DNA from 4 places in the Serratia sp. D1N4 genome. Region 3 is predicted to be linked to each of the others. Evidence: predicted binding sites of a transcription regulator. Region 3 holds the regulator's gene; each other region holds the start of a gene.
What was found. Region 3 encodes PurR, which represses purine synthesis genes. Its sites were predicted from a motif close to CANGCAAACGTTTGCNTG; they were not measured.

Region 1 (3,144 bases), 1.4 Mb from region 3:
GGTTAACCTCTCCTACAGAACCGACAGAATAACTATTCGGAGAGACGTTTGGTGCACATCCCATGAGTAGGAAAAGGGCGAAAAATGCTATTGTAGTTCTCATACTTTAATTTTTTACTGGGAACATGGGTTTAGAAATATCAACTGTTTCTAGCGCTTGCAAGAACTGAGTTATATTATTCTGCACCGCTCTATTAAGTGACTCTCTTCCCCTCACAACACCAACAATTGTATAACTCATAGGTACAGTACCAGTAGAGGATATGTCTTGAGTGTAGATAATACTACCATTCGAACGGCTAATCAGTTCATATCGGGCAATCGCCTTTGTAGTAACGGAAGCGCCAAAAGAGGGAACATCAATGGCAAGGATTTTTACTGAAAGGCTGATTTTTTTATCCGAGTTGTCGTTAAAAATAGCCATCCGGTTAAGTGACTCCTCTAATGAGCTTTTCCATAATGGCGGAATCTCTTCCATTCCAAGCTGAATATCACCTTTCTGCTCATCTGGCCTAGCAAGAGAAACTGTTATTGATTTAATTTCGGCATCAATTTTTTTATTACTTACACCTACATTAGGCACTGAGAAATTCATTGGAGGAACAGAAACGCATCCCGTTAAAATAAACGTTAGAAACAAGCAAGCAACTATATTAACTATTTTCATTTCTTTTATCCTGTCCTTGATACATAGAGAAATTAAAATTTATCATAAATATTTACAAAGAGAAATAATGTCTTGATGAAATGAAGTAGACACGGAAATGATGGGGGCTAAATGACGACAAGATGAGCAAGCCTGTTTTGTCACTGCGCTGCTTCAATTTTCTTGCAGGGCCCGGGGAGGATCCTATTTTTGTTGTATGGGTAGCCTAAGGAAATTCGTAATGTTCAGCGAGCGGCAAGCTGAACTCTCAATTAAATAGAGTACCCATAGCTTTCTTTTATCTCCCCTTCATTTGAGAAATTCTAATTTCAGCTGGTTTTTACCATTACTTTTTCTAATCCTATGTTTCGTTCTGAAAAGCCAAAACTCTCCTGCTTATCGATTGTTTGTTACATAACTTCGGATTTATACCGCTTTAATTGTGTCTTTTGTGCTTATAAGCGCAGTTTTCCAGTGAAAAACTCCGCACACTAGCGTGGCAATTTACTGGCCTTGAACGAAGTTGAGTATATTTTAACTTATGGTTAACGCGTTCGTTCAGTGATAAGTTCAAGGTCAAGGTATCGTTTGCGTCGTGCTGATTGTCAGCACGGCAATGTGTATTGAGCAGTCAGCGTGCGCCACGTAATCAGGCCCGTGAGACGTTCCACGAGCCACACCTGCCTTATTGCGTAGCAACACCCTGTCTTCGGCTTTTTGAGTGGAAAGAGGGAAAAGATGACAAAGCAAACCCCACTGTACGATCAGCACGTGGCGTGCGGTGCGCGCATGGTCGATTTTCATGGCTGGATGATGCCGCTGCATTACGGCTCTCAGCTTGATGAGCACCACAGGGTGCGCCAAGATGCGGGCATGTTTGATGTTTCCCACATGACCATTGTGGATCTGCACGGTGCCCGTACTCGCGAATTTCTGCGTTATCTGTTGGCGAATGATGTCGCCAAACTCACTCAATCGGGTAAAGCGCTGTATAGCGGCATGCTGAATGCGTCCGGCGGCGTGATTGACGATCTGATCGTTTACTTCTTCACCGAAGATTATTTCCGCCTGGTGGTGAACTCCGCCACGCGTGACAAAGACTTAGCCTGGATCGAACAACATGCGGCACCCTACGGCGTTGAACTGACGGTGCGTGACGATCTGGCGCTGATCGCGGTGCAAGGCCCGCAGGCCAAAGAGCGTGCCGCCACCTTATTTACTCCGCAGCAAAAGCAGGCCGTGGAAGGCATGAAGCCCTTCTTTGGCGTGCAAGCCGGGGATCTGTTTATCGCCACCACCGGTTACACCGGTGAAGCCGGTTATGAAATCGCCCTGCCAAAAGAGCGGGCGGTTGATTTCTGGCAGCAGTTGCTGGCCGCTGGCGTCAAGCCTGCCGGGCTAGGCGCGCGTGACACTCTACGTTTGGAAGCCGGTATGAACCTATACGGGCAGGAAATGGACGAGGGGATTTCACCGCTGGCCGCCAACATGGGCTGGACGATTGCCTGGGAGCCGCAGGATCGCCAGTTTATTGGCCGTGAGGCGTTGGAGCAGCAGCGTGAGCAGGGCACCGAACAACTGGTCGGTTTGATCATGACGGAAAAAGGCGTATTACGTAATGAGTTGCCGGTGCGTTTCACCGATGCAACGGGTCAGGTGCATGAAGGTGTGATTACCAGCGGCTCCTTCTCACCGACCTTGGGCTATAGTATTGCGTTGGCGCGTGTGCCTGCCGGTATTGGCGAGCAGGCGGTTGTACAGATCCGTAACCGGGAAATGCCAGTAAAAGTGACTAAACCTGGTTTTGTGCGCGCCGGTAAGTCCCTGATCAATTAGTTTCTATTTTTTCGAAGGAGTAGTAGGTCAATGAGCAATGTGCCATCAGAACTGAAATACGCCGCATCCCATGAGTGGGTGCGTGACGAAGGTAACGGCGAATACGTGGTAGGTATCACCGAGCACGCGCAGGAGCTGTTGGGCGATATGGTATTTGTCGATCTGCCGGAAGTGGGCACCACCGTTTCTGCCGGTGATGATTGTGCCGTAGCGGAGTCCGTGAAGGCCGCTTCGGATATTTATGCGCCAATCAGCGGTGAAGTCATTGCCGTCAATGGCGATCTGGAAGTCTCTCCAGAGTTGGTCAACAGCGAGCCGTATGGCGATGGTTGGCTGTTCCGCATCAAGGCTTCTGATGAAGCTGAGCTGGACGATCTGCTAGATGCAGATGCGTATCAAGCCTCCATCGAAGAGTAATCAGTTTAACGCCCCGCATGTGACTCCACAGCGGGGCGTTTTGCAGTTCAGGCGCTATCCCGTACCCCGCAAGCATTCAGGAATCTGTAGCAATGACCCAGACACTCAGCCAACTTGAACACAGCGAAGCGTTTATCGAACGCCACATCGGCCCTTCTGCAGAGCAACAGCAGCAGATGTTGGACGCGGTGGGCGCACGCACGCTCAGCGCGCTTATCCAACAGATTGTGCCAGCAGACATTCAA
Region 2 (3,144 bases), 1.0 Mb from region 3:
ACGCTCTCAGATGCCACCATGTATTCACAGCGGCCATCCCCCAGTTCACGCTTACCGATCACCAACGGACGGATACCGTTCGGATCGCGGAACGCAACCAGGCCGTGGCCGATAATCATCGCCACGCAGGCGTAAGCACCGCGCAGTTGCTGATGCATCGCCGCCACCGCGGTGAAAATGTTATCTGACTCCAGCGGATAATGTTGGAAACGGTCAAGCTCGGTAGCCAGCACGTTCAGCAGGATCTCGGAATCGGAGGTAGTGTTGACATGACGGCGGCCACTTTCAAACAGCTTTTGGCGCAGTTCATGGGCGTTGGTCAGGTTGCCGTTGTGAGCCAGAGTCAGGCCAAACGGCGAGTTGACATAAAAAGGTTGCGCCTCTGAAGCACTGGAGCTGCCTGCCGTCGGGTAACGCACATGGCCGATCCCCATATTGCCCTGCAAACGCTGCATATGGCGTGCTTCAAACACATCCTTCACCAGGCCGTTTGCCTTACGCAGACGGAACCCATTATGGGAATCAATGGTGACGATGCCTGCGGCATCCTGCCCACGGTGCTGAAGCACCATCAACGCATCATAAATCGACTGGTTTACCGGCATGAAACCGGCGATACCGACAATACCGCACATGTTGTCTTTTCCTCTAAGCCGCTACCGCCCCGGTAAGTGAGACGGTAAGAAACTCGACGTGCTCTGCAGATAGTCAAAAAACCATCTGATGATATAGCTGAACTGGGGGATAAGCTGTGACTGTTTCCAGTCCGCACTTTGCGACAGGGTGGTAAAGGTATCCAGGAAAAACAGTATCGCCGCCACGATCAGCACGCCGCGCAGTGCGCCGAAGCACACGCCCAACACCCGATCGGTGCCCGATAATCCGGTTTTTTCTACCAGTGAACCAATCACATAGTTAACGATAGCGCCTACAATCAGCGTCGCGATAAACAAAATGGCTATCGCGATGCCGTTCCGTACCAGTTCATCTTCAAAACGAGTGAAATAGGCTGCAAGGTAAGGGTAGAAATGGCTGGCAACAAAGAACGCACATCCCCATGTCACCAGTGACAAGGCTTCACGCACAAACCCTCGGATCAGGCTCACCAGAGCCGAAAATCCAATCAACGCTAAAATGACGTAATCAATCCAGACCATGACCATTCCAATAATGAATCGCCCCTTGCATCCCCTTTATCCTTCAGGCTGCATCAGCATTAACTGCCCTGATACTGCTCGAATGTTATCGGGTATGACCAATTCGCGGCGAATTCTAACAGAAAAAGAAAACGTTTGCGTAGGGGATTTCCCGCCACGTAACAAATAAAAAACGGCGATAAAAAATTTCTTAATCGCCGCGCCTACATAGGTTGTTTCGTCTCTGAAAAGCACAGTTTTACTGATGTTTCTCCAGCCCCCGCTCCCCGAAGAAGAGTGAGCTGGAGCAACTCAGCGTGCGCTGTAAGCCTTTACCTGCCCGCTCAAGCCACTGATACCATTCAGTGCAGGCAGTGACGCTTGCAGCTTCTGCTTCGACGCATCCGGGCCGACGAAAATCCGCGTAATCTCCCCCTGTACCGGCGTTGAAGGCACGGTGTAGGCTCGGTAGCCAGACAAACGCAGCGACGCGACGATCTCGTTAACCTTGGCGGCATTTTTCAGCGCCCCCAGTTGCACCACATAAGCCTGCCCTACCGGCGCTTTTTCTTCAGCCGCTGGTTTTGGTTCTGGCTTAGGTTCGGGTTTTGGCTCCGGCTTCACTTCCGGCTTAGGCTCAACCTTCGGCGGTGTTACCGGTTTTGGCTTCACTTCCAGCGGTTTGGTTTCTATCGGCTTGGGTTGTTGTACCGGTTTGGTTTCGATCGGCGGTGGTGCCACCAGCACAGGCTGCTGCTGTTCCTGCTGCTGCCCACGTTGATTCGCCGCCTGCCGGGTTGCGGCTTCGGTCGCGGCCTGCTGCTCGACCAACGCCCCCGCCCCTTCCGGCGGCTGGGCTGGCAACGGCTGATTCACCGGCGGTATCACGTCAGTTTCGTGGGCATCACCCGGTTTCGGCACCAGAGGAATGGCCGCAAACTCATCCTCATAATGCCTCTTTTTTCCGTCCAGCAACCCCGGCAGGATAATGACCCCCAGGGCAACCAGAATCACAGTGCCAACCAGTCGGTTCTGAAATTTACTTGCCACTCACACTCCCCGCCTCTCGTCTAGCGCCGCCATCACATGGGCAACGGTGTGGAACGATCCACAGACGATCACAATGTCTTGAATATCTGCATCCTGCATCGCCTGACGCCAGGCCGTTGGGACGTCGGCAAACTGCTGCGGCTCCGTTAAATACTGCGCCAGCAGCTCAACGCTGGCACCGCGTGGGCCTTCCAACGGGGCGCAGTACCAGGCATCCACCTGTTCGCTCAGGCAAGCCAGCGTACCGGCGATGTCTTTATCCGACAGCATACCCACCACGGCCCGCACCTTGCCGCCATTACGTGGCAATTTTGCCAGTTGCCCGGCCAGATAGCCCGCCGCATGCGGATTATGCGCAACATCCAGGATCAGCAGCGGATCCCGCTGCACAATCTGGAAACGCCCCGGCAATGCTGCCTGCTGCAACCCGGTAAAAATGGCTTTCTCATCAATCTCGAGTGCAGCATAGTGCAACGCCGCCAAGGCGGTGGCCGCATTCGCCAGCGGCACGTTCGGCATTGGCAAGTTGGTCAACCGGGTGCCACCCCCTTCCCATTGCCAACGTTCACCCTGCTCGCTGAAGTTCCAGGCATCGCCACGGCGATACAATGCGGCGCCCAAATTTTCGGCCACCTGCTGAATGCTGTGTGGCATATCCGGTTCGCCGACGATCGCCGGTTTGCCGCTGCGGAAAATCCCGGCTTTTTCGCGGCCAATGCTTTCGCGATCGCTACCCAGCCAGTCGGTGTGATCCAAAGCGATACTGGTCACTACCGCCACGCTCGGGTTGACGATATTGGTCGCATCCAAACGCCCGCCCAATCCGACTTCCAGGATCACCACGTCAAGCTTAGCCTGTTTGAACAGTTGCAACGCCGACAGCGTGCCGAATTCGAAGTACGTCAGGGAAGTTTCACCGCGCCCGGCTTCGATGGCCGCCAATGAACGGCTGTGCTCC
Region 3 (3,144 bases):
TACTGTTATCAAAAAAATGCTTGATACGCGTCGTCAATGTCAGCAGGTGGCCAATGGTTGGCGCGGGCAGCTAAAAATCGCGGTGGACATCATTGTTAAGCCGCAGCGCAGCCGCCAACTGGTCCTGGATTTTTATCGCCACTTCCCCGATGTGGAACTGGTGGTGCAACCGGAAGTGTTCAACGGCGTGTGGGACGCGCTGGTGGATGGCCGGGCCGAGATGGCGATCGGTGCCACGCGTGCGGTGCCGGTGGGCGGTGGCTTTGCCTTTCGCGATATGGGTTTTATGAACTGGTTGTGTGTCGTTAGCGCGTCACATCCGCTGGCCAGCCTGACCGGTTTGCTGCGCAACGATCAGCTGCGGCCATATCCCTCTCTGTTGCTGGAGGATACGTCGCGCAACTTGCCTAAGCGAGTGACTTGGTCATTGGATAATCAGCGGCGGCTTACCGTACCCGACTGGGTTTCCGCTGTAGATTGCCTGCGCAGCGGGTTGTGTGTTGGCATGGTGCCAGCGCATCGCGTACTGCCATTGGTGCAAAGCGGTGAACTGGTGGCATTGCAATTGCAGGAGCCGTTTCCCGCCAGTGCCTGCTGCCTGACCTGGCAGCAGAACGCACAGTCACCGGCGATGGCCTGGCTACTGGAGTATCTAGGAGATAGTGAAACGCTCAACCAGGAGTGGTTGAGCGAAGAGATTAGCGGCGATAATCGATAAATGGGCCATCGGCCACGGAACGGCGTTCGATCAGTTTTGGATGTACTTCAATCACCTGGGATTCTTCACGCTTGCTGATAATGCGATCCAGCAGCATGGTGAAAGCCATTTCCCCCAGGCGTTCTTTCGGCTGGTGGATGGTGGTTAGCGCCGGGGTGAAATAGCGCGCATTACGCACGTTATCGTAACCGATCACCGAAATATCCTGCGGGACGCGCAGCCCCAGTTCGTCGGCGGCACAGATCGCCCCCATTGCCATAATATCGCCCCCGCAAAATACCGCAGTAGGGCGCTGTTTCTGCGACAGGATCTGGTGCATGGCCTTGTAACCCGAATCGGGTTCAAAATCCCCTTGGACGATCCACTCTTCTCGCACCTCAACATTGGCCTCTTGCAGCGCCTTCAGGAAACCACGATGGCGGCCGCCGCCGGTGTTGCGTGATAACTGCCCAGGGATCGCCCCGATATCACGGTGGCCACGCTCCAGCAGATAGCGGCCAGCCAGATAGCCGCCTTCAAAGGCGTTATCGATAATGGTATCGGTAAAATCACCGCGTGCAGCACCCCAATCCATCACCACCATGGGGATATTGCGATAATCCTCCAGCATGCCCAGTAACTCATCCGGGTATTCCGAGCACATTACCAGCAGGCCATCAACACGCTTTTGCGCCAGCATCGCCAGGTAGGCACGCTGTTTGTCGAGGTTATTGTGCGAGTTACAAAGGATCAGGGTATAGCCTTTGCTATAGCAGCTGTTCTCTACCGCCTCGATCACTTCAGCAAAGTAGGGCGCTTCACTTGAGGTCGCCAGCAAACCGATCGATTTGGTATGGTTAACCTTCAGGCTACGTGCGACCGCGCTCGGGGAGTAGTGCAGTTCTTTGATCGCAGCCCGAACGGCCTCTTTTGTTTCTTCGGCGACGAAACGCGTCTTATTGATGACGTGCGAAACGGTGGTGGTGGAAACGCCAGCGCGTTTGGCGACATCTTTAATCGTTGCCATGTAAAGAATGACTCCTGAACCCACATGTTATGGCATGTAAGTATGATGTTAATCGTTTGCCTGCGTAGATCTCTCCCCAGAGAAGCGGAAGCTGAGTTTTTAGTGCTGAGTTCGTAAGCCGCTTAAACAGGAGGGGCATTTTGCCGGTACGCAGTTGTGAACTGCGGATTTTGTCCCAAATTGACGCAAAGTGGAAGATCTATTCGGCATTATAACTTGGGAAATGATAACAAGATTTTAGTCACGAACTGTGTGAAAATGATTTGACGCATTAATCGTGTGGATTTTATGCTTAGTGAAGCCAATCTGATAGGGAGTCGTTATGGATACCAATTTGAAGATGTCATTGATTACCACCGCTTGTGCTTTAGCAATGATTATTGTTTTCGGTTTTATCGCCGCATTGAACTGATTCATACCAAGAAATAATAAAGGCGCAGCATGCTGCGCCTTGCTATCAACCTCCAGCGATTACGCCAGATTCTTTTCCACGAACGCCCAGTTCACCAATGCCCAGAAGTTCTCCAGGTATTTCGGACGCGCATTGCGGTAGTCGATGTAATAGGCATGTTCCCACACGTCAACGGTCAGCAGCGGTTTGTCTTCACCGGTCAGCGGGGTTGCCGCGTTTGAGGTGCTAACGATCGCCAGCGTACCATCCGCCTTTTTCACCAGCCAGGTCCAACCCGCGCCGAAGTTTTTCACGGCGGCATCGGTGAATTGCTCTTTAAAAGCAGCAAAAGAACCGAAGGATTTGGTGATCGCAGCGGCTACTGCGCCCGTTGGCTCGCCGCCACCCTGTGGTGACAGGCAATGCCAGTAGAAGGTGTGGTTCCACACCTGTGCTGCGTTGTTAAACACGCCGCCGGTAGACGTTTTGACAATCTCTTCCAGGGTTTTGCCTTCGAACTCGCTGCCTTTCACCAGGTTGTTCAGGTTAACCACGTAGGTGTTATGGTGCTTACCATAGTGGTATTCCAGGGTTTCTGCAGAAATGTGCGGTTCGAGAGCGTTTTTTTCATACGGTAATGCAGGTAATTCAAACGACATTGCTTTCTCCTTTTTATATACAGCACTATTATTCCGACAACCTCCAACCCGGTGGTTGAAGGAGGAAAACAGAATTGTTGTGTGTTTTTTATGGACAATAATCTTAACAACTTTCCGGGTGAAAAAAAGGTTTAAAGCATGTTAAGCGGCTGATTGATTAAAGCATCGGCAGGAAAGGGCGGCTGAGGCTATGTCTCAGCCGCAATAAATCAACGGATAGTTTTTGGCGTGACGACACGGCGTGCGCCGATGTAGTGGTTCTGCCAGTAGTCATTATCTAACTGGCTGACGCGGATTTCTTCGCCAGTACGCGGGGACTGGATAAACTTGCCGTTACCAAGATAAACGCCAACGTGATCGGCAGTACCAC
Region 4 (3,144 bases), 2.0 Mb from region 3:
CGTTACGCATGATTTGGTATTCTTTGTCGGTCAGCGTCTGTGCCGGGGCGACGGTGATTGAGTCGCCGGTGTGGATGCCCATCGCGTCGATGTTTTCGATGGAACAGACAATAATGCAGTTGTCGTTCTTATCGCGCACCACTTCCATTTCATACTCTTTCCAACCGATCAGCGATTCATCAATCAGCAGCTCTTTGGTCGGCGACAGATCCAGACCGCGCTCGCAGATCTCTTCAAACTCTTCGCGGTTGTAAGCAATACCGCCACCGGTGCCGCCCATGGTGAACGACGGGCGGATAATGCACGGGAAGCCGACGTCTGCGGCCACCGCCAGCGCTTCTTCCATATTATGGGCGATGCCGGAGCGCGCGGTATCCAGGCCGATTTTCTTCATGGCGATGTCGAAACGGCGGCGATCTTCCGCTTTGTCGATGGCATCGGCCGTGGCACCAATCATGGTCACGCCGAACTCGGCCAGCACGCCCTGGCGCTCCAATTCCAGCGCACAGTTCAGCGCCGTCTGGCCACCCATGGTCGGCAGCACCGCATCCGGGCGCTCTTTTTCGATAATTTTGCGCACCACTTCCCAATGAATAGGCTCAATGTAGGTCGCATCGGCCATTTCCGGGTCGGTCATGATGGTTGCCGGGTTGGAGTTGACCAGAATAACGCGGTAACCCTCTTCACGCAGCGCCTTACACGCCTGGGCACCGGAGTAGTCGAACTCACACGCCTGGCCGATAACGATCGGGCCAGCGCCGAGGATCAGGATGCTTTTTATATCTGTACGTTTTGGCATGGCTGTTATGGCTCCTGATTATTTGGCGTTGGAACGGTAAGTCTCAATCAGTTCGATAAAGTGATCGAACAGCGGCGCTGCATCGTGCGGGCCTGGGCTGGCTTCCGGGTGCCCCTGGAAGCTGAACGCCGCTTTGTCGGTGCGATGGATCCCTTGCACCGTGTGGTCGAACAGGGATTTATGCGTGACGCGCAGCGTAGCGGGCAGATGATTTTCATCCACCGCAAAGCCGTGGTTCTGCGCGGTGATCATCACGGTGTTGTTATCCAGATCTTTGACCGGGTGGTTACCACCGTGATGGCCGAGCTTCATCTTCACGGTCTTCGCACCGCTGGCGAGCGCCAACAGTTGGTGGCCCAGGCAGATGCCGAATACCGGAATGTCGGTTTCCAGGAACTGTTTGATGGCGGTAATCGCATAATCGCACGGCTCCGGGTCACCCGGCCCGTTGGACAGGAAAATGCCGTCTGGATTCATTTTCAGCACGTCAGCGGCAGGAGTTTGCGCAGGCACCACCGTCAGGCGGCAGCCGCGATCCACCAGCATACGCAAGATGTTGCGCTTGGCGCCGTAGTCGTAGGCCACCACGTGGTAGGGCAGTTCGCTCGCTGTTTTAGCCTCTGGCAGATCGCCTTCCAAGGTCCAACTGCCCTGCTGCCAGGCGTAAGCTTCTTTGGTGGTGACTTCTTTCGCCAGATCCATGCCTTTCAGGCCAGGGAAGGCTTTGGCCTTTTGTAGCGCCAATTCAGCATTGGTGACATCACCGGCAATGATACAGCCGTTTTGTGCGCCCTTTTCGCGCAGCAGACGGGTCAATTTACGGGTATCGATATCGGCAATCGCCACGATGTTGTTGCGCTTGAGGTACTCGGCAAGACCTTCTTCGTTGCGATAGTTGCTGGCAATCAGTGGGAGGTCACGAATGACGAGGCCTTGAGCGTGAACAGCGGAGGATTCTTCGTCGGAAGCATTGGTGCCGACATTGCCGATATGAGGATAAGTAAGAGTAACGATCTGGCGGGAATAGGAAGGATCAGTGAGGATTTCTTGATAACCGGTCATCGACGTATTGAAGACCACTTCCCCCACTGCCGTACCTTCTGCCCCGATGGCCCGACCGTGGAATTGGGTTCCGTCTTCCAGAACCAATAGCGCTGACTTAATCAAAACACCCTCCAAGGAATAATCAATCATAATATTTGCATATTAATTCAGATTTCACCGCCTAAATCAATGCAAAAACCACCATCAAGGCTAATTTTTGGCAAATTGGGCGCATTTTAATGATGAGCATCTGACTTGTCTACTCAAAGCACCATTTTTTATCGTATTTTTGCTGTTCTCACGGTTTTATGGGCTTCACACCGATAAAAACATACGGAAACTCGGGCTAGTAAACGGTTGCGAGACACAATGACACAGAAAACCCATGATGACCGCTAAAACAGAGCCCCAATGAACAAACGAAGAGAAAAAAAGGAGATAAAGTAAAAGATAACTGATTTAAAAAGGCCATACATCATAGATATTGAACGTAAGCCCTATTTTTATGGTTAAAAAAAAGGACAATAAAATTATTGTCCGATTATCATAGCACTATGATCAATACAACCACATCACGATGGCATGCAAAACATTATAACTGCTCTAAACCAAGGACATCACGCATATCAAACAGCCCTTTTTGCTGCTTGGTGATCCAGGATGCCGCGCGCACCGCACCATTGGCAAAAGTCATGCGGCTAGATGCTTTATGCGTAATTTCTATCCGCTCGCCAATATCGGCAAACATGGCGGTGTGCTCGCCCACGATATCCCCGGCGCGAATGGTGGCAAAACCGATGCTCTTCGGATCGCGTTCACCGGTATAGCCAACGCGTTGGTAAACCGCGCACTCTTTCAAATCACGCCCCAACGCCCCGGCGATGGCTTCGCCCATTGCCAGCGCAGTGCCGGAAGGAGCATCCACTTTATGACGATGATGCGCTTCGACAATTTCAATATCGGTATAGTCGCCCATCACCTTGGCGGCTTTTTCTAACAGTTTGAGCATCACGTTGACACCAACGCTGAAGTTGGCCGCGAACACGATGCCGATATGTTGTGCAGCATCGCCGATCGCCGCTTTACCGACATCATCAAAACCGGTGGTGCCAATGACCATGCCTTTTTTATGTGCCACGCAGAACGCCAGATGTGCCAAGGTGCCTTCTGGGCGGGTGAAATCGATCAGAATATCGAAACCATTAGCCACACTATCCAGGCTGTCACTGACGGTGACACCCAGCGCACCAACACCAGCCAGTTCACCGGCATCGGTTCCCACCAGGCTTGAGCCTGGGCGC

Region 1: gcvT (glycine cleavage system aminomethyltransferase GcvT) is a predicted target of PurR. The motif match lies at 1,224-1,241, and genes of this name have one in related genera.
Region 2: cvpA (colicin V production protein) is a predicted target of PurR. The motif match lies at 1,282-1,299, and genes of this name have one in related genera.
Region 4: carA (glutamine-hydrolyzing carbamoyl-phosphate synthase small subunit) is a predicted target of PurR. The motif match lies at 2,190-2,207, and genes of this name have one in related genera.

What each region holds. Positions count from the first base shown of each region.
Region 1 is NZ_CM137274.1:4,237,119-4,240,262, reverse strand. It holds gene ACX1CU_RS19030 (outer membrane lipoprotein) at 1-103, opposite strand, end outside; gene ACX1CU_RS19025 (YajG family lipoprotein) at 107-667, opposite strand; gene gcvT (glycine cleavage system aminomethyltransferase GcvT) at 1,385-2,482, shown strand; gene gcvH (glycine cleavage system protein GcvH) at 2,513-2,899, shown strand; gene gcvP (aminomethyl-transferring glycine dehydrogenase) at 2,992-3,144, shown strand, end outside.
Region 2 is NZ_CM137274.1:1,783,356-1,786,499, reverse strand. It holds gene purF (amidophosphoribosyltransferase) at 1-635, opposite strand, end outside; gene cvpA (colicin V production protein) at 657-1,157, opposite strand; gene dedD (cell division protein DedD) at 1,449-2,186, opposite strand; gene folC (bifunctional tetrahydrofolate synthase/dihydrofolate synthase) at 2,187-3,144, opposite strand, start outside.
Region 3 is NZ_CM137274.1:2,806,314-2,809,457, reverse strand. It holds gene punR (DNA-binding transcriptional activator PunR) at 1-718, shown strand, start outside; gene purR (HTH-type transcriptional repressor PurR) at 699-1,724, opposite strand; gene cydH (cytochrome bd-I oxidase subunit CydH) at 2,047-2,136, shown strand; gene sodB (superoxide dismutase [Fe]) at 2,196-2,774, opposite strand; gene ACX1CU_RS12290 (C40 family peptidase) at 2,984-3,144, opposite strand, start outside.
Region 4 is NZ_CM137274.1:817,244-820,387, reverse strand. It holds gene carB (carbamoyl-phosphate synthase large subunit) at 1-799, opposite strand, end outside; gene carA (glutamine-hydrolyzing carbamoyl-phosphate synthase small subunit) at 818-1,966, opposite strand; gene dapB (4-hydroxy-tetrahydrodipicolinate reductase) at 2,436-3,144, opposite strand, start outside.